DNA from 2 places in the Bartonella acomydis genome. Region 2 is predicted to be linked to the other one. Evidence: predicted binding sites of a transcription regulator. Region 2 holds the regulator's gene; the other holds the start of a gene.
The links. Region 2 encodes HrcA, which represses chaperone genes, less so after heat shock. Its sites were predicted from a motif close to GTTAGCACTCNCNNNNNGNGAGTGCTAAC; they were not measured.

Region 1: the regulator HrcA is predicted to act here: its motif matches at 7,394-7,422, upstream of groES (co-chaperone GroES).

Annotation. Positions count from the first base shown of each region.
Region 1 covers NZ_BAABIY010000094.1:1,685-12,108, forward strand. The annotation lists gene hisS (histidine--tRNA ligase) at 1-1,302, shown strand, start outside; gene ABD909_RS07515 (replication protein) at 1,789-2,301, shown strand; partial or broken gene ABD909_RS07520 (peroxiredoxin) at 2,669-2,944, opposite strand; gene ABD909_RS07525 (peroxiredoxin) at 3,039-3,563, opposite strand; gene ABD909_RS07530 (alpha-D-glucose phosphate-specific phosphoglucomutase) at 3,774-5,399, shown strand; gene fumC (class II fumarate hydratase) at 5,856-7,244, opposite strand; gene groES (co-chaperone GroES) at 7,470-7,766, shown strand; gene groL (chaperonin GroEL) at 7,829-9,472, shown strand; partial or broken gene ABD909_RS07550 (helix-turn-helix domain-containing protein) at 9,677-10,061, opposite strand.
Region 2 covers NZ_BAABIY010000012.1:283,191-293,614, reverse strand. The annotation lists gene ABD909_RS03150 (stimulus-sensing domain-containing protein) at 1-1,150, shown strand, start outside; gene ABD909_RS03145 (HPr kinase/phosphatase C-terminal domain-containing protein) at 1,173-1,637, shown strand; gene ABD909_RS03140 (PTS sugar transporter subunit IIA) at 1,769-2,158, shown strand; gene ABD909_RS03135 (HPr family phosphocarrier protein) at 2,184-2,480, shown strand; gene thpR (RNA 2',3'-cyclic phosphodiesterase) at 2,900-3,439, shown strand; gene grpE (nucleotide exchange factor GrpE) at 3,555-4,217, opposite strand; gene hrcA (heat-inducible transcriptional repressor HrcA) at 4,342-5,412, opposite strand; gene ABD909_RS03115 (non-canonical purine NTP pyrophosphatase) at 5,714-6,364, shown strand; gene hemW (radical SAM family heme chaperone HemW) at 6,361-7,560, shown strand; gene dapE (succinyl-diaminopimelate desuccinylase) at 7,661-8,833, opposite strand; gene ABD909_RS03100 (M48 family metallopeptidase) at 9,050-9,793, opposite strand; gene ABD909_RS03095 (alpha/beta hydrolase) at 9,826-10,424, opposite strand, start outside.

The DNA.
Region 1 (10,424 bases), on a different contig from region 2:
GATCGCCCAAATGCTGGGGTTTTTTCGCTTCAAGATGATGATGAACAATGGATGTCTTTACGTTATGATCTGACCGCACCTCTTGCGCGTTATTTTTCAGAGAATTTTGAAACTTTGCCAAAACCTTATCGCAGTTATCGTCTTGGCTTTGTGTTTCGTAATGAAAAACCAGGACCTGGACGTTTTCGGCAATTTATGCAGTTTGATGCTGATATTGTTGGCACGCCAACCGTTGCAGCGGATGCCGAAATTTGCATGATGGCAGCCGATAGTTTGGAAAAATTGGGAATTGCACAGCATGATTATGTCATTCGTCTGAATAACCGGAAAATTCTGGAAAGTGTTTTACAATTGATTGGTTTGGGGGAAAGTGAGCAGAAAGAAAAGCGCTTAACAGTTCTTCGCGCAATGGATAAACTTGATAAATTCGGTCCTGAAGGGGTGCGTTTGTTGTTGGGGAAGGGGCGTTTGGATGAAAGCGGTGATTTTACAAAAGGGGCACAGCTGAAGGATAAAGAAATTGAGCGTATTCTTTCTTTGCTCACTATAGAGGCTGAAACGCCAGAGAAAACAGTGGAGGCTCTTAGAGAGGTTGTTGATCAGAATGCTCAAGGTCTTGAAGGGGTTCGTGAACTTGAGGAAATGCAGAAAATTTTTGCCGAAAATGTTCGTTATAACCGTATTAAAATTGACCCTTCGGTGGTGCGGGGTTTGGAATATTATACCGGACCTGTATTTGAAGCCGCATTGCTGTTTGATGTTCTCAATGATGAGAGGCAAAAAGTTGTGTTTGGCTCCGTTGGTGGGGGTGGGCGCTATGATGGGTTGGTGGCCCGCTTTCGTGGGGAACATATTCCGGCAACGGGCTTTTCCATTGGCGTATCACGCTTGATGGTTGCTTTGCAAAATCTTGGAAAATTGCCTTGCAGAGAAAAGACTGGACCTGTGGTGGTTTTGATGATGGATAAAAAACCAGAAATTGTTGCACGCTATCAAAGCATGGTCATGCAGTTGCGCAGTGCGGGAATTCCTGCTGAACTCTATTTGGGGGCAGCAGGCATGAAGGCACAGATGAAATATGCTGATCGAAGACAAGCGCCTTGTGTGGTGATCCAAGGTTCGCAAGAGCGTGAAAGCGGAAAAATACAGATCAAAGATTTGATTGAAGGGGCGCGTTTGTCTCATGAAATTAAGGATAATCAAACATGGCGTGAAAGTAGGCCAGCGCAAGTGATGGTTGATGAAACGCAATTGGTCCAAACAGTACAAAATATTTTGGCTGCCCACAAATGCTCACATTAAAAGTTTTGTAAAAGCGTGTGGCTGGTAAAACTTGGAAATTCTCCATATCATTTTTAAGCAATTTGCAGGATTGGTATTTTGCTCATGGAGATGTGCTTACGTATGCGTTGAAAATGACGTTATTTTTTTAGCCTATATAGTGGTATAAAAGGCAGATGCCTTTGAAACGGGCAAAAGCATTGATTTATCAGTTTAGAGCACGGAGAAGGCGTCTTCGTGATGCAAAAGAGGAGCGAAATCTGCGCTATTTCCCTCTTTTGGTATAAAATTGCTTGTTTTTCTTGTTGAAGGTACAAAATTTCATCTGCGCAAAAGAAGAGAGAGATTTGGAGTGATTTCTCTTTTAAGTTGAAAAAAGAGTGAAACAACTTAAATCAGACAATTTTTTACAGGAACATATTGGTATCAATTGTAAGCCATCTATAATGGTAAACAGCTGATGATATTCATTTTTTCGTAATATCAACGCATGAATGGAGAAATATAATGGTCCAATATGATTTTACCCTGTTATATGAAAGAAATCCTTTTATTCTTGAAAAGCCTGAGGATATTGGAAAATCATTTAAGCTTCCTCCGGCAAACTTTGGATTTTCATATCTTCCACAAATTTCCTTTTCAGGAGCGCCAGATAGTCGGCATATGATTTTGGGACTATCATTTATTGGCTTGAAAAGTTTCTTTGTGCTGTTGTGGCAAGTGGGAAAAATGTCTGATGAGGATGATGTGGATTTATGGTTTGATCAGGTCATATTAGATGGTGATACGCTCAATGAATTTTTGGCTTGTGATTTTTCAACGGAAGAATCACAATATCTTAATTTTGCAACTTTTAAAGAAGGTATCAAGGAATTAGAACGTCATAAAATTCTAGCCAAGGGGACAAAAAACCATTGTTATTTCATAAATCCAGATATTTTTGGGCTTCCTGAAAATGATGAAGATTTTGAGCTTAATGAAGGTGAAAACATGAATGCAGTCTTTATGACAGAAAATTAGAATGAATGGCTGCTTTGCTGATTATTTTAGAGAAAAAGATCTTAAAAAAATAAAGGAAAACAGGTTCTGAAACAACAGAAGAATTGATCTGTTGATGGGGTGCATTGCTATAGTGGCATGGGGGCATATAATGTTTAGGGACAGAGGATAACACAATGCTTTTTGCCGTGAGGTTGTTTTTGCTGGATATTGGTGAGGGCAAATATGGGGAAGTCTGTTGTGATGAGCTGTGGTGCTGTTGTGGTGGGGATATGTGTGCAGATTTTGCAATTTATCATTCATAAAATACAAAGAGCATAAATTCCTTCATAAGAAGGAATTTATGCTAGAAAGTTTGCATTTGACAAATGTATAATTAGTTTAAAAATTAATTTTTCAAGGTTTTTAAGACATTTTGTGGTGAAGAAATTTCATAAGCGTCGGTTGTACAATTGTCTGAAAAACCTGATTCTTCGAACCATTATTCAATTACGCCATCGTTAATAACAGCAGCATAGTGCCATGAACGCATGCCAAATCCGATATTGTTTTTTGCAACCAGCATACCCATTTTGCGGGTAAACTCACCCGGGCCATCGGGAATCTATTTTACATTTTTTAGGGCTTGTTCCTTGTCTCAAGCCTTTATGACAAAAGCTTCATTTTATTATTCATAAAATAAAAAACACAAATTCCCCTTGGTAGAGGAATTTGTGCTAGAAAGTTTACATTTGACAAATGTATAATTAGTTTAAAAATTAACTTTTCAAGGCTTTTAAGACATTTTGTGGTGAAGAAATTTCATAGGGGTCGGTTGTACAATTGTCTGAAAAACCTGATTCTTCGAACCATTGTTCAATTACGCCATCGTTAATAACAGCAGCATAGCGCCATGAACGCATGCCAAATCCGATATTGTCTTTTGCAACCAGCATACCCATTTTGCGGGTAAATTCACCAGAACCATCGGGAATGAGTTTTACGTTTTTTATACCTTGATCTTTACCCCAGGCATTCATGACAAAAGCGTCATTGACGGAAAGGCAATAAATTTCATCAATGCCAAGTTTTTTAAATTCATCATAGAGTTTTTCAAAATCGGGCAGTTGGAAAGTAGAGCAAGTGGGGGTAAAGGCGCCAGGAAGAGAAAAAAGAATAACTCGCTTTCCTTTAAAGTACGCATCACTGTTAATTTCTTGCCAGCGATAAGGATTATCTCCACTCACGGATTCATCGCGAACACGTGTATGAAAGGTGGTGTTGGGAACGGTTTTTCTCATCATAGGTGTGCTCCTGTATTTTTCATGAAAATTGTGTTTTTCGTGCTTTCAAACAGCCTTCTGTTTTGCAAAGCATGTGGAAGAGGTTTAAAAAAAATCTCCAATTCTCCTCAGTGTGCAAATATTTCATTGTTCCGTCAAGTAGAATTAACGGTCGACTTTGATGGATATTCAGCTTAAAATTGAAAAGAATAAGAGGAAGGCATTTTTACCATGATAACAACAGTTTTGACCACGGCTTTTGCTGATCAAAAACCGGGGACATCTGGTTTGCGCAAAAAAGTGTCAGTTTTTCAACAGCCTCGTTATGTTGAAAATTTTATACAGTCTCTTTTTAACAGCATTGGCTCTGTTGAGGGGAAGTTGTTCATTGTTGGGGGGGATGGACGCTATTACAATCGCAGCCTTTTGCAGACCGTGTTGAAAATGGCAGCAGCTCATGGTGCAGCTTGTGTCAAGGTGGGAAAAGGAGGGATTCTTTCTACGCCGGCTGTTTCACATCTTATTCGCAAAACGCATGCCTATGGTGGTGTTATTCTTTCCGCAAGTCATAATCCTGGGGGGAAAGAGGGAGATTGTGGCATCAAATACAATATTGCCAATGGTGGACCTGCTCCCGATTCTTTGTGTGAAGCTCTTTATGCAGCATCACAGAAACTTTCTTGTTATAAAATTTTTGAGGCACCAGATGTCGATTTAGACAGAGAAGGCACAAGTTTTATCGGTTCCATGCGGGTTGATGTCATCAATCCTGTTGCTGATTATGTTGCTTTAATGCAAGAGATTTTTGATTTTGATTGTATTGCGAAAGCTGTGGGCAGAGGCCTTACTTTGCGTTTTGATGCCATGCATGCAGTCACAGGGCCTTATGCTCATGAAATTTTTGAAAAATGTTTGGGATTTGCTCAAGGAACGGTGGTCAATGGTACGCCTTTGCCAGATTTTGCAGGAGGGCATCCAGACCCTAATTTGGTTTATGCCAAGGATCTTTATGATTTGTTGATGTCGGATCAGGCACCTGATCTTGGAGCGGCGTCTGATGGGGATGGTGATCGTAATCTCATTATTGGCCGTGGGCAGTTTGTTACTCCTTCTGATTCCTTGGCGATTATGCTAGAGCATGCTCATCTTATTAAAGGGTATCGCCAAGGGATTGTGGGGATTGCGCGCTCTATGCCAACAGCGCCTGCTGCGGATTTGGTTGCTGCAAGAAAAGGATTGAATTGTTTTGAAACGCCAACGGGATGGAAATTTTTTGGTTCACTTTTGGATGCGGGGAAAGTGACTTTTTGTGGTGAAGAAAGCTTTGGAACGAGCTCTCACCATGTTCGCGAAAAGGATGGTTTGTGGGCAGTGCTCTTTTGGTTAAATCTTTTGGCTCTCACGGGAAAAACCGTTGCACAAATTGTGCAGCAACATTGGAGAGATTATGGGCGCTTTTATACCTTACGTTATGATTATGAAAGTGTGGCGAGTGATAAAGCAGAAGCGATGATAGAACGATTGCGTGCGCATTTGCCACAAAGGGGTATGGAAATTGCTGGGCTTTTGGTGGAAAAAGCAGATGATTTTACTTATCATGATCCCGTTGATCAGAGCGTTAGCATTCGGCAAGGTGTTCGTGTTTTTTTTGAAAATGGTGCACGGCTTGTGGTACGTCTTTCGGGGACGGGCACGGTGGGAGCAACGCTGCGGCTTTATTTTGAGCAGTATGAGGCTGATCCACACAAACACAATCAGGATCCGCAAAAAATACTCCAGCCTTTACAAAAGGTGGCATTGAAATTGTTAAACATAAAACAGGAATTAGGGCGCGCGCATCCCGATATTATCACATGAAAGCGCTGTTTTTTGAGTGACTGTTACCTTGTGGTTAAGGAGGTACCATGGTTTTTATTGTGTGGGTATGCTCATGAAAGCTTTGTATCCTGTGTTTATTGTGAGTGAAGCCTAAAAAATTGAGTAGGTTATCACCGTTTCTTGAAAATTGTGCTTTATGCATGAGAGGGGCAAAAAATTCTCTTCTTGGCCTAGGGTTTTTGGCATAGATATTTTTTTAAGGTTGGCATGTCGGGCAATGAGGGATAGGAAAAGAGAGCGCTCTTATTTTTTGGGGGTGGTACCAAGAGAAGAGTGGACTGTGGCAGATATGCTTCAAATTCAAAAGCTTTGTAAGCTGTGTCAAGGGGGCATAGTTCTTTGTAAAAGATGCACATAAAAAGGCAATCGGACCGCGAAGGGTCCGATATTTTTTTTGTTTTAAGAAGATTTGTATCCTGTTGTTTATCGTGGGGGTTATTGGGGATGAATCATCTTTTTGGGGTCAACCAACCGGTCATAATCTTCTCCAGAAACGCCAGCTTTGAGCGCTTCAGCACGCAAAGTTGTATCATTTTTATGCGCTGCTTTGGCAATTTCAGCAGCTTTTTCATAGCCAATTTCTGGGGCAAGGGCTGTCACCAGCATGAGAGAACGTTCCATGAGAGAGTGAATATGAACGCGATTGGCACGCAATCCTTGGACGCAATGGAGATCAAAAGAGCGTATGCAATCTCCAAGAAGGGTAATGGATTGCAAGACATTATAGCCAATGACAGGCTTATAAACATTGAGTTCAAAATGCCCCTGACTTGCGGCAAATGTCACGCTGGTATGGTTGCCAAAGACTTGGACTGCAACCATTGTCATTGCTTCACATTGGGTGGGGTTAACCTTGCCTGGCATGATAGAAGAGCCTGGTTCATTTTCGGGCAAGCTTAATTCGCCAAGACCAGAGCGTGGACCTGAGCCCAAAAAGCGTATATCGTTGGCAATTTTAAACAGATCAGCTGCCAGAGCATTGAGACTACCATGAAAATGGGCAAGGGCTCCATGATGGGCAAGTGCTTCAAATTTATTGCTGGCAGTCTTGAAGGTTATCCCTGTAAGGTTACTGATTGTTTGGGCAAAAGCAACATCGAAACCTTGTGGTGCATTGAGCCCTGTGCCAACCGCTGTGCCCCCTTGGGCAAGGGTTTGAACATCAGTAAGAGCTGTTTCAATACGCTGCAGGTTGGCTTCAAGCGCGGCGCGATAGCCTGAAAATTCTTGCGCTAAAGTTAAGGGGGTAGCATCTTGGGTATGGGTCCGCCCGATTTTAATGATGTCGGAAAATTCTTCTTCTTTTTTTCTTAATGTGGTAATAAGGGCTTCAAGAATGGGCAGTAAGTGTTGGCGTGTTTGCAGAGTGGTGGCAATGTGAAGCGCTGTGGGAAAGGAATCGTTGGAGGATTGACTCATATTGACATGGTCATTGGGATGTACAGGGGATTTGCTGCCTAGTTTTCCTCCAAGCAACATGCTAGCATGGTTGGCGATGACTTCATTGACGTTCATGTTGCTTTGTGTGCCAGAACCTGTTTGCCAAACAGAGAGGGGGAAATGGGTATCAAATGCACCGGAGAGCACTTCGTCAGCAGCGGTCATGATCGCTTTGCCAATGTTTTGCGGAAGCTTGCCTTTTTCCATATTAACAAGGGCGGCAGCTTTTTTAATAAGACTTAAGGCATAGATGATGGTGAGCGGTTGCTTTTCACTGCCAATATTAAAATTATGCAGTGAACGTTCCGTTTGTGCGCCCCAATAACGGTCTTGACGTACCGAGATTGTTCCAAAGCTATCCGTTTCCTGACGTGTTTCAACCATGATAAGAGATCCTTTTACGTTCGCAGGTTAATAAAACTAGATAATGCAAAATGGGAAAGGGAGGCAAGACTTGAAAGCCTTTTTAAGGTAAATTATTTTATGGAAGAGTCCTTGACATTGTGAAGGAGTGATTTTATATCTTAGCCAATGTTAGCACTCGTACTTTAAGAGTGCTAGCGAGAACTCAAGATTAATCAATTATGTTAAGTTTTAAGGATTTAAAACATGGCTAATATACAATTCCGCCCACTTCACGATCGTGTGGTTGTCCGTCGGGTTGAATCTGAAAATAAGACTGCTGGTGGGATTATTATTCCTGATACAGCAAAAGAAAAACCTCAAGAAGGTGAAGTTATTGCGATTGGTAATGGCGCTCTTGATGATAACGGAAAGCGTGTGCCGTTAGAAGTTAAAACAGGTGACCGTATTCTGTTTGGGAAATGGTCTGGTACTGAAGTCAAGATTAATGGCGAAGACCTGTTAATCATGAAAGAATCTGATATTATGGGAATTTTGGGCTAATTGACGCCTTTTAAATTCTTTCCACTTTATATTATTTTGAGATAACTCCAAGGAGAAATTAGATGGCTGCTAAAGAAGTCAAATTTGGCCGTGAAGCGCGTGAGCGTTTGTTGCGCGGAGTTGATATCCTTGCTAATGCTGTGAAGGTAACACTTGGTCCTAAGGGGCGCAATGTGGTGATTGACAAATCATTTGGTGCTCCACGCATCACAAAAGATGGTGTATCTGTGGCAAAGGAAATCGAACTTGAAGATAAGTTTGAAAATATGGGTGCGCAAATGTTGCGTGAAGTTGCTTCTAAAACCAACGATATTGCTGGTGATGGAACAACCACAGCAACTGTTTTGGGGCAAGCTATTGTTCAAGAAGGCGTAAAAGCTGTTGCTGCGGGCATGAACCCTATGGATCTTAAACGTGGGATTGATGCTGCTGTGGATGAAGTGGTGGCAAATCTCTTCAAAAAAGCAAAAAAAATACAAACTTCAGCAGAAATTGCACAGGTCGGAACAATTTCCGCCAATGGTGCTGCTGAAATCGGTAAAATGATCGCTGATGCTATGGAAAAAGTTGGCAATGAAGGCGTTATTACCGTGGAAGAAGCAAAAACTGCTGAAACCGAATTAGAAGTCGTTGAAGGAATGCAATTTGATCGTGGATATCTTTCTCCTTACTTTGTCACCAATGCTGAAAAAATGGTGGCAGATTTGGATGATCCTTACATTCTTATTCACGAAAAGAAATTGTCTAATCTGCAATCTTTGCTTCCTGTGCTTGAAGCTGTTGTACAGTCTGGAAAACCACTTCTTATTATTGCTGAAGATGTTGAAGGTGAAGCTTTGGCAACGCTCGTTGTCAACAAGTTGCGTGGTGGTTTAAAAATTGCTGCTGTGAAGGCGCCTGGATTTGGTGATCGTCGTAAAGCTATGCTTGAGGATATTGCAATCTTAACATCCGGGCAGGTAATTTCTGAAGATGTTGGCATTAAGCTTGAAAATGTCACTTTGGATATGCTTGGTCGTGCAAAGAAAGTCAATATTTCTAAAGAAAACACCACCATTATCGATGGTGCTGGGCAAAAGAGCGAAATTAGTGCACGTGTAAGCCAAATCAAGACACAGATCGAAGAAACAACTTCTGACTATGACCGTGAGAAATTGCAAGAAAGACTTGCTAAACTTGCTGGTGGTGTGGCTGTTATCCGTGTTGGTGGTGCCACGGAAGTTGAAGTGAAAGAAAAGAAAGACCGCGTTGATGATGCCTTGAATGCAACACGCGCTGCGGTGGAAGAAGGTATTGTTGCTGGTGGTGGTACTGCCTTGTTGCGTGCGGCAAGTGCTTTGACCGTTAAAGGAAGCAATCCTGACCAGGAAGCCGGTATTAATATCGTTCGTCGTGCTCTTCAAGCACCTGCGCGTCAAATTGCTACCAATGCCGGTGAAGAAGCTGCGATTATCGTTGGCAAGGTGTTGGAAAACAATGCAGATACCTTTGGTTATAACACTGCAACCGGTGAATTTGGTGATTTGATTGCTTTGGGAATTGTTGACCCTGTGAAGGTGGTACGTTCTGCTCTGCAGAATGCTGCTTCCATTGCAAGCCTTCTGATCACAACCGAAGCAATGGTTGCTGAAATGCCAAAGAAAGACACTCCAATGCCTCCAATGCCTGGTGGCGGAATGGGTGGAATGGGCGGAATGGATTTCTAAAGCCCTCTTTTATAAACATCAAAAGAAACGGGTCTATCGGGCCCGTTTTTTAATGTGTTTGTTTGTTATTATAACCACAGTGCATAGGCTAATTTGATGGATGCTAAGAATTGTTGATTTAAGATGGTGCGTGTCTAGCTCGTGCAGAATGCTGATCACAGAGCCTATGGGATGCACACATGATGCTAAAAGCTTTCATTTGGGTTAGAGGAGCAGCTGTAAAATTGCTTTGCGTTTTAGCGTGGTGAGAACACGAAATCTTTTGAGCAGCAGATATTCTTCTCTGCTTGAGGCAATTTCATCATGAGGATAAGGTGTATGTTGTTTTGTGGAGATCTCTGCATAAAAAAAGGCTATGGGAACATTTAAAAGGTCGGCAATTTCCTTTAATTGCTCCGCTCCGACACGATTCCAAGCCTTCTTCATATTTTTGAATTTGCTGGAAGCTTACGCCTAAATGTTGACCTAGTGTTTTTTGAGACATTTTCAGCATGTTGCGTCGCAAGTGAATTTTTTTGCCCACAAACATGTCGTTATGAGAATTTCTGGCTTGCATTTCTCCTCCCGCCGGTTGCGAGTGCTCTCGCATTAGTATTCCAGGAGCTTGAAAGTACTGAAACCTAATCAGCTTTTTTGCTTTTAGTGCGTGAGAGCACCTGGACATAGCAAAATTTCCCGGAATTCCGGGATACTCACAAAGCGGGATAAATTCATATTTAGGTTTCGGGTTTTCAAGATCCTCTTTGTCGCTGCGTATACGATCAAAGCACCTTTATTTATAAAGTAATTTGAGAGGATTGGCAATAAAAATGAAAACAACCTTGTTTTCGGAAAAGTTTTGTCCCTCTCAACAAGCGCGGGTCTGAGATTATGATTTAAGAGAAAGCCTCTTGTGGCTCATGATGCAGAAAATAGTCTCTGATGATAAGCCGTAAAATTCTGCTATGGATAT
Region 2 (10,424 bases):
GCAGATGAAAAACAGTGGTATTGCTTATCCAGAGGTGTATCGCGCATTAAACGGATCTCTTGCAACTGCCAAAAGACGTAATAGACAAGGCCAACTCATCGTTTCTGTTGCCGTTCCTGTTCAACGCTATCGTGCAGTAGTGGGAGCACTTCTTCTTTCAACAACCGGTTCAGATATTGATAATATTGTAAAAGGTGAAAGACTGGTTATTTTTAAAGTCTTTGCTGTGGTAGGGAGTGTGCTTTTGGTTCTTTCTCTCTTTTTAGCCCATACGATTGCACACCCCTTGAGCAAATTATCTGCCTCTGCTAACCGTGTGCGTAATGGTAATAATAAGCGCGTGGAAATTCCTGATTTTTCAATGCGTGAAGATGAAATTGGTCATCTTTCAACCTCTATTCGTGATATGACAAACGCCCTTTATATGCGTATTGAAGCCATTGAGCGCTTTGCTGCTGATGTAAGCCATGAATTAAAAAATCCTCTAACCTCTCTGCGTAGTGCTGTTGAAACACTTCCTTTGGCTAAAAATGAAGAAGCTCAAGAACAATTATTTGAAATTATTCAACATGATGTGCGTCGTCTTGATCGTTTGATTACTGATATTTCTGATGCTTCACGACTGGATGCAGAACTTGCACGTGAAACTGCACAGATCGTTGATATGACACTGCTTTTGGAAAGTCTTGTTCATGCTGTTCAGGAAGTATACCGTAATAGGCAATCCATTGATATAAGCCTTAATATTGTTCCGCGCCCTCATGGAAAAGCCTATCTCGTATTGGGACATGAGCTTCGTTTGGGACAAGTTATTTCCAATCTTATTGAAAATGCACGTTCTTTTATTCCCCATGAGAACGGTAAAATTTGTATCACTATGAACAGTCATGCTTCAACTCTTATCTTGACCATTGAAGATAATGGCCCTGGTATTCGCTCAGAAAATATTGAACGCATTTTTGAACGTTTCTATACTGACCGACCAAATGAAGATAGTTTTGGTCAAAACTCAGGCCTTGGTCTTTCTATTAGTCGGCAAATCATCGAAGCCCATAATGGGACAATCAAAGCTGAAAATATTGTTGATCCAGAACTTGAAAATCATAAAACTGGTGCACGCTTTATTATTATGCTTCCTCTCGCTAAATAAATCTTTATACAAAGCAAAAGGCATGACAACAGAAAATGAAATACTCCATGCAAATTGTCTTCAACTGGGAGGAAAGGGTCTGTTGATTATAGGGCCATCGGGTTCAGGAAAATCAACCCTTACCCTCTCTTTGATTGAGCGTGCTGAATGGTCAAAACGTGAAGCAAAACTTATCAGTGATGATTATACAATGCTGCGTGTGGAAAATGAAAAACTTTATGGATATACCCCAGAAGGTTTGCAAGGTGGTATCGAGATTCGCGGCGCTGGCCTTTATATGATAGAGTTTGAAAAAAAAACCATTATTAATTACGTTATTCTTCTTGGTCCTGAATATGAACGTTTTTCCACAAATCAAACTTTTCAATTTGCAGATCTACATATTCCTCTTTTAAAACTCCCAAGCCTTCACGAAGCTGATTGTACGGCTATTTGTCAAGCTATTGAAGCAATCTTCTTTAGAAAAATATGGCATAAATCAGTCTAATTTTTAAAATATAAAAAAAATCTTTATTTTTGCCTTTTTTTTGTAAATTTTTCTTGGCAGCAGAATAAAGCTTTGTAAAATACAGTTTCCACCAATACGGTTGGATTTTTAGTGAACAGGAGTTTGTGTAAATGATTGGACTCGTGCTTGTAACGCACGGTGAGCTGGCTATTGAATTTTTACATGCGGTAGAACATGTTGTTGGAACACAAGAAAAATTCGCAACAATATGCGTCTACCCTAATGATGACATAGATCAGCGCCGAGGTGATATTATAGCCGCTGTTTCCTCTACAGATACAGACCATGGCGTCATTATATTAACGGATGTATTCGGTGGAACACCTTCAAATATAGCTATTCCTGCTATTGAAAAAGGACGTGTTGAAATGATTTCAGGTGTTAATTTGCCTATGCTCATTAAACTTATTTCTATTCGACAATCCCCTGATATTTCATTATCAGAAGCTTTAAGAATAGCACAAGAAGCAGGACGTAAATATATCAATGTACCAATATAATTTTATAGCGGATAATTAACCACTCATGCTTTTCAAAGACCCTCTCCCCTCTAAAATAAGCCGTCATTTCAATATTTGTAATAAACGTGGATTACATGCACGTGCTTCTGCAAAATTTGTCCAAACTGTTGACAATTTTAATGCCATTGTTGAAGTTGAAAAAGATGGAAAAATCGTCGGCGGTTCGTCAATCATGGGACTTATGATGTTAGCAGCTTCCCACGGTTGTAATCTCACCATTCGCGTTTGGGGACCAGAAGCAACTGATGCTCTCAATGCTCTGGAAAAACTCATCAATAATAAATTTGGAGAAGAAAACTAGAGTTTATAACCCCATCAAGATATATGGCTACTCTCGAAACAAGACTTCTTGCCTTTATTATTCTGATTGGCTTTCTGTGTTTTTCTTAAAAGTACCAATATTCATAGCCACTAACAATGAGCGTTACGTTTATCATAAGCATTTGCTACCCGTTATAGCTGTTATCATACTTAATATGTATGATGAAATATTTACAGTAAAGAAAAACTTTTATCCCTTACTGGATACGTTAACTTTTATAAACTACCTTTTACTGTATATCTTTGCGATAAAATACACGTAAACATGGTTATTGTTATCAATATAAACATTTTTTAGACATTATTTTTCTACATAATCGCCTTATCTTTCTGGTGTGCTTTGCCTTTATTATTTGCCATTGTACTTGTAGTGGTGCTTTTTCACTTTAAGGAGATACCATGTCCCGCCTATTTAGCGCTCTCCAAATCCCTCAACAAACAACACAACAACTCGTATCCTTGCAAAATGGTTTACCAAATGCGCAGTGGATTAATCCGCAAAATTTTCACGTCACTTTGTCTTTTTTCGGTGAAGTAGAAAGTGCTACAGCAGATGCGCTTATGCACGCCTTTGACACAATAAAAATCGCTCCTTTTATGCTACAAATGAAGGGTTTTGACGTTTTTGGTTCAGAAAAGGCTCCACATTCTCTTGTTGTTTGCATTGAACCTTGTGAGATTCTCAATATTTTATACGAAAAGATGCAATGTATTCGTAGTCATTTAGGTCTAACGCCTGATGAAAAACAATTTACTCCGCATATTACTATTGCACGATTGCTTGATATTAAACCTGAAGATCTTTCTCCTTATCTGTCCTCTCAAGGTGATTTTTCATTTCCTCCTTTTGAGGTTGATCATTTTGTTTTATTTTTATCGCCATCTCCCTCAAGCAATAGCCCATATATTGTAAAAGGAAATTGGCCACTTCAAAGATAAAAGGGTGTTTTAACACCCTTTTATCTTTGAAAGCTCTCTTTTATAAATGCTTCACGAATGAGAAATACATTTTTGAAACTCTATTATTTGTTCAAAGTCTTATTATTGGTGCAATTTAAGCTGAATCAGATTCATCCGAAGGATTTTTCGTCCCTCCTTTGGCCACACCTACTATAGCTGGGCGCAAAACGCGTTCACCGATAATATAACCTGCCTGCACAACTTGCTGAACGGTATTATCTGGCACATCAGAATTAGGGATTTCAAACATCGCTTGATGAAAGTGAGGGTCAAATTTCTGCCCTTCTGGGTGAATTTTTTGTACACCATGACGTTCTAGTGCTGCTATCATGGCACGTTCAGTCATTTCCACACCTTCAGCTAATGTTTTCAAACCAGCGTCATTTTCCTTTGCTCCCTCTGGAATTGCTTCTAAAGCACGATTAAGATTATCCGAAACAGATAACATGTCACGCGCAAAATTAGCAATTGAATAAGTTCTTGCATCCGATACATCACGCGTAGTACGACGTCGAAGATTTTCCATATCTGCCGCAAGACGTAAAAGTTGATCTTTCAGCTCTTTATTTTCTTCCTGTAAAGCAACTACAGGATCAATGAATTCACTTTTTTCCTCTTCAACTTCTGCGTGTGCATCAGCTTTATGTGTTTTTAAAAATGCATCAGCAGCTTTTTTAAGTGCATCGCGATCAGCTGGATTTTTCAAATCGCAATTTTCAAATGAAGCATCAGTCAATTTGTTTTTTTCATCAGACATAAAAATTCCATTCCTTCATAAGATTTGTTATTCTCGATATCGAAATTTTGCAGACAAAAATCAAGGGGTATTTATACATCTTCGTACAACGAATATCCGTATTATAAATATGCACTCGATTATTTTAACGCAACAATTGTGATACCAGTTGCGCCGTATAATCAACCATAGGAACAATCCTTGCATAATTAAGCCGTGTGGGCCCAATAACTCCTACAGCACCGATAACTCTCTGTTTTGAATCACGATAAGGTGCTACCACTAAAGAAGAACCAGAAAGCGAAAACAACTTATTTTCTGAACCAATAAAGATACGAACTCCTGAACCTTCATCCGTTAAATCAAGAAGTTGCGCCATACTTTCAAGTGTTTCAAGGTCATCAAACAAATGCCGTAGCCGCTCTAAATCTTCTTCTGCCTTCACATCTTCAAGTAAATTGCTACGCCCACGCACAATAAGGTGTATTTTATGATTAGCATCTTCTCCTCCTAGGAGGGCTAATCCCGTTTCAACAAGATGATGAGTCAAATGATCAAGAGCAGCTCGTGTTTCTGCGCATAAACGGGCAATTTCTTCTTTCGCTTCACTCAATGTGCGTCCCTGAATATGAGCATTGAGAAAATTTGTTGCTTCTGTCAATTGCGCATGGGTAACCCCTTCCGGTAAGTGAACAATACGATTTTCAACCTCACCTTGTTGCGTGACTAAAACAGCAAGAGCATGCTCTCTATCAAGCCGCACAAATTCAATATGCTTCAATGTTCCTTCGTACTTAGTTGCCAAAACAAGTCCTGCACCACGTGAAAGATCTGAAAGAACGCGACTTGCTTGAATAAGAAAATGTTCAACGGATTGTGCGTGACCAGCCTCTTTTACTTGCATTTCAATACTTTCACGTTCCTCGTTTGGCAAATCACCAGCTTCCATAAACGCATCAACAAAAAATCGTAATCCTGATTGTGTTGGCATTCGCCCTGCAGAGACATGAGGTGCATAAATTAAACCAAGATGTTCAAGATCACTCATCACATTGCGAATCGTGGCTGGTGATAATGTCTGACGTAAAAGTCTTGAAAGATTTCGTGATCCCACGGGTTCACCATCATTAAGATAGGCTTCCACAATATGGCGAAAGATATCCCGCGAACGCTCATCAAGATATTTTAGTTCATCATCAATAGGTTTGTGCTTCATCACAATTGTTTCACCACTTTAAGACAGTTCTCTCTTATATAAGTTTTGCCAAGATTTGGTCAAATAGTCTAAAGTCGTGTAACATATCATATATTTATCATAAAAATGCTACCATTAAAAAATAGACCGTCCATATATCTTTCATTGTTATTATAAAATATGAAAAATTTCATTTGAGTAGAATAATAATAAACATATAAAAAGATGATATCGTATAAAATCTGGCAGAATTTGTATATGTAAGCATTGTCGTTGGTTTTTAGTATAAAATAGTCCCCTCTTTTTACTTCTGGAGAAATATATGAGAAGTATAGCAGCCAAAAAACTTGTCATTGCAACACATAATACCGGCAAATTGCATGAAATTTCCACTTTGGTTGCGCCATTTGGCTTAACAATACAATCTGCAAAAGAGCTTGGATTGCCCGAACCCAAAGAAACAGGGACAACATTTGAAGAAAATGCCTATATTAAAGCCTTTGCCGCAGCAAAAAATACAGGACTTCCGGCTCTTTCTGATGATTCAGGCTTGGAAGTGGATGCCTTGGGTGGTTCACCAGGCGTTTATACAGCAGACCTTGCTCTTCAGCCCGATGGTACACGTGATTTTTCAAAAGCTATGCAAAAAATAGAAGATGAACTGCAAAAAAATGGAGCGCATGAAAAAAGCCAACGAAAATGCCGATTTATATCCGTTATTTGCATTGCATGGCCCGATACTCATGCAGTTTATTTTCGTGGGTGCGTTGAAGGGGCATTCATTTGGCCTCCGCGAGGAGATAAAGGTTTTGGTTTTGATCCTATTTTTTTACCAGATGGATATGTCAATACCTTTGGAGAAATGTCAACGGAGCAAAAACATGGCTGGAAACTCAATGATACAGCACTTCCTCTTTCTCATCGTGCACGCGCATTTAAACTTTTAGCCGAAAGCCTTTTGACACTCTCATGAACGCACCGTTTGGCATTTACTTTCACTGGCCCTTTTGTGTTGCAAAATGTCCTTATTGCGATTTTAATTCCCATGTTCGCATTCATGGTGTTGATCAACCACGTTTTGTAACCGCCTTTGAACGTGAAATAGAAACGCAATATCATAAAATAGGTCCACGTCATATTACCAGTATTTTTATTGGTGGGGGAACTCCCTCTCTTATGACACCGCAAACTGTTGATGCTTTATTGCAAGCACTGGCAAGAAAATGGACAATCGATGATAAAGCAGAAATCACACTAGAAGCCAACCCATCAAGTGTAGAAGCAGAACGCTTTCGCGGATATCGTGCAGCAGGTGTTAACCGCTTATCCCTAGGCATACAAGCACTCAATAACAAAGCATTGCGACAACTTGGTCGACTCCACGATGTGCAACAAGCTCTTCATGCTATTGCTTTAGCACGGGAAATCTTTCCGCGTTTATCTTTTGATCTCATTTATGCACGCCCAGAACAAACGCTTGAACAGTGGAAATGTGAACTTTTTCAAGCCATTGATTTGGCGGCTGATCATCTTTCTCTTTATCAACTAACTATTGAAGAAGGAACCGCTTTTAAACGGCTATATGATGCTGGAAGACTTATTCTTCCCGCATCAGAACTTGCAGCAGATCTGTATTATCTCACCCAAGAAATAACCACACTGCATGGATTGCCAGCTTATGAGATTTCAAATCATGCAATGCCTGGTGCCGAATCAGCACATAATCTTCTCTATTGGCGTTATCATGAATATGCAGGCTTTGGTCCAGGAGCCCATGGACGTTTTATTGAGTATGCACAAAATCATTCCTCTCTCTCTTTAAAAATAGCTGATTCTCAAATTGAAAGCCGTAAACGCTATGTGACAATCAATGAAAAACATCCTGAGCATTGGCTTGAATTGGTAGAAAAAACAGGACATGGCTGTATTGAAACAGAACAATTGACTCTTAAGCAACAAGCAAATGAAATGCTTCTTATGGGATTGCGTCTTAGCGAAGGTTTGGATCTTTCACGCTATGACACTTTAAATCCTAAAAGTTTACCAATGGAAAAGCTTATAGATTTACAACAACAAGGTCTGGTAAAAATGCTAGGAAACCAACACCTGAAAGCAACAAAAAAAGGACGAATCCTTCTTGATTATATCATCAGCCAATTGGCAAATTAAAATCTTTATGGTTCCAACCTATGAGCATATCAACTGTGATAGAATATTTTTGATTTTTAGTGTATGATAAAAATGTTTTTGAAAAAACAAGTGCTTCTTTTTATGCAAAAAAATCAGTAATAAAACGTTCATAAATAACTGTGAGAGTTTCCATTGCATCAAGATCTACACATTCATTAACCATATGCATCGTTTGCCCCGGTAAACCAAATTCAACCACGGGGCAATAATCTTTAATAAATCGAGCATCCGAAGTTCCCCCTGACGTAGAACATTCTGGTATATACCCTGTTATGCTTTTAATAGCATTTGATACTGTGTGAATGAGTTTATCACTTCTGGTCAAAAAAACATCACCCAAACTTGGAATCCATTCAAGCTGATAAAAGGGTAACTGATCACTATTATTTTTTGACTGCACGGAAGTGAGACGTTTTTCAATTTCCCTCATCAGTGTTTCTTTTGTCCAAAGATCATTGTAGCGGATATTAAAACGGATAATCGTTTGTGCTGGAATCACATTTACCGCAGAATTGCCTGTATCAATAGCTGTTAATTCTAAATTACTGGGTTGAAAATTTTCCGTCCCTTGATCTAAAGCAGTTTGTGTCAAAGCTTGAATAAGTTTACTGACTAAAGGCAATGGATTGGCTGCCCGCTCAGGAAAAGCAACATGCCCTTGGCGACCTTTAACGGTAACAATACCGGAAATTGATCCTCGGCGACCAATTTTTATCACATCACCAACAGTCTTTACGCTTGTTGGTTCTCCTACAAGCGCAGCAGTCCATTTTTCACCTCTTTGTTGTGCCCATTTAAGAAGTTTTACCGTACCATTCAATGCAGGACCTTCTTCATCACCGGTAATGAGAAGACTTACCATGCCTTTAATGGACTGTTTCTCCAGAACTCGAGCAAGTGCTGCAACAAAACAAGCAATACCGCCCTTCATATCAACAGCGCCTCGCCCGTATAATTTCCCTTGATCTATTACCGCCTCAAAAGGTGGATAGATCCACTGTTCCAATACTCCTGGTGGTACAACATCCGTATGTCCCGAAAACATAAGATGCGGACCTTCTCTCCCCATTTTTGCATAAAGATTTTCAACATCTTCTGTATTTTTATCGGAAAAAATAGGACGCTCAACACAAAACCCCATTTTTTCTAGAAACTGTTCCAAAGTTGACAAAACACCCGCTTCATGCGGTGTAACAGAAGGGCAACGAATAAGCGCCTGTAATAGCTTAAGTGGATCTGTAAGGACAGGCATAACTGCTCTTCCTATCTGAACTTTAAGAATTATTAAAGATTATTAAGCTGAATTACAAAAAAAATAAAGTAAAAACATTGAAGACACTCAGCAAACTTAAGCAGGGGAAGACAATATTGCTGAGGCTTCAATGAATTCCTCATCATGCGACGAGATATCTGTATAATGAAATACTTGGTAAAAAGTTCCAAAAAATATTATCCCCTTTACGTCTTTTCATACTTCTAGCTTATAGGAATGAAAATCGATTGCTTGTAGCATACGACCATTTTCCTTTAACCAAGCACGATATGTTTTACTGTTTGGGTAAAGTTTTTCACAAAGAGCCCAAAATTTTGGCCCGTGATTCATTTCAATAAGATGGGCAACCTCATGCGCAACAACATATTCAACAACCTCTTTTGGCGCCATAATAAGGCGCCACGAGAAAGAGAGGTTTCCTCTTATGGAACAAGAACCCCAACGACTTTTCGTATCTTTATAACAAATTGACTTCACTTTACGCTCTACTTTGTGTGCATAATAACCCACTAATGGCGTTATAATGAGCGCAGCTTGTTTTTTTAAAACATCAGCAATACGTCTTGGCAAATATTCTAATTGACCATAAACAATAATTTGAGGCTCCTGCCCCATATCCCCTGTAACGATTTCTGTGATTCCACGTCCTTTCTCATGTTTTATAGTATGTGCAATACCTAATATAGGAATCGTTGTCCCTTCTTTGAGATAAGAATTCTCATGAGAAATATGTATACGAGAAAGACGTGCTTCAATCCAAGATCGGTGCTTCTCAATAAAATCTTGAACAGAATAGGAGCTTATCGCTGGTGGTGTTGTTATACAAATCTCCTGACCACTCGCATCAATACGTAATGTAAGACGGCGCGCGCACTTATTTTCGCGTACCCGTAGAGGTATAACCTGATCAGAGAAAATAAAATGTTCATAAACACTCATGTATTATATCTTTATGTTGATAAATTTGGCCTTTATCTTGCATTAATGTGGTCAATCAATGACCGCAATGCTGTTTCAAGACACTTTAAATCTTTTGGACGAGAAAAACGATGATCTGCATCACGAACAAGTGTCAATGTTACATCTTGTAAAGGTAAATGATTCAATAAATTTAATGTATGCTGATAGGGTACCATATCATCTTCCATCCCTTGGAGAATATGAATCGGGCAGCCAACATCAATGCATCCCTTCATAACACAATTATCTCGTCCATCTTCAATCAACGCTTTTGTAAAGGGCATTGGCTCCTCATCATCATTAGCCGCAGGTCGTTCAACATATCCTTTTTCTTCTAAAATTTTCCATCCCTCTAAGCCTAACTCTGGTTCCACCAAAGTTTGTGTAAAATCAGGAGCCGGTGCAATTAAAACCATGCCCGCAAGCGTCGTGTTTTTCTGTGCTAGCATCATAGCAAGCCTTAGTGCAATCCACCCCCCCATAGAGGAACCAACCAAAATTTGCGGTCCTTCACAATAGGTTTCAAAAACCACCAAACTTTCCCTAACCCAACGCGAAATCGTACCTTGAAAAAAATCACCCCCAGATTCTCCATGACCAGAGTAATCAA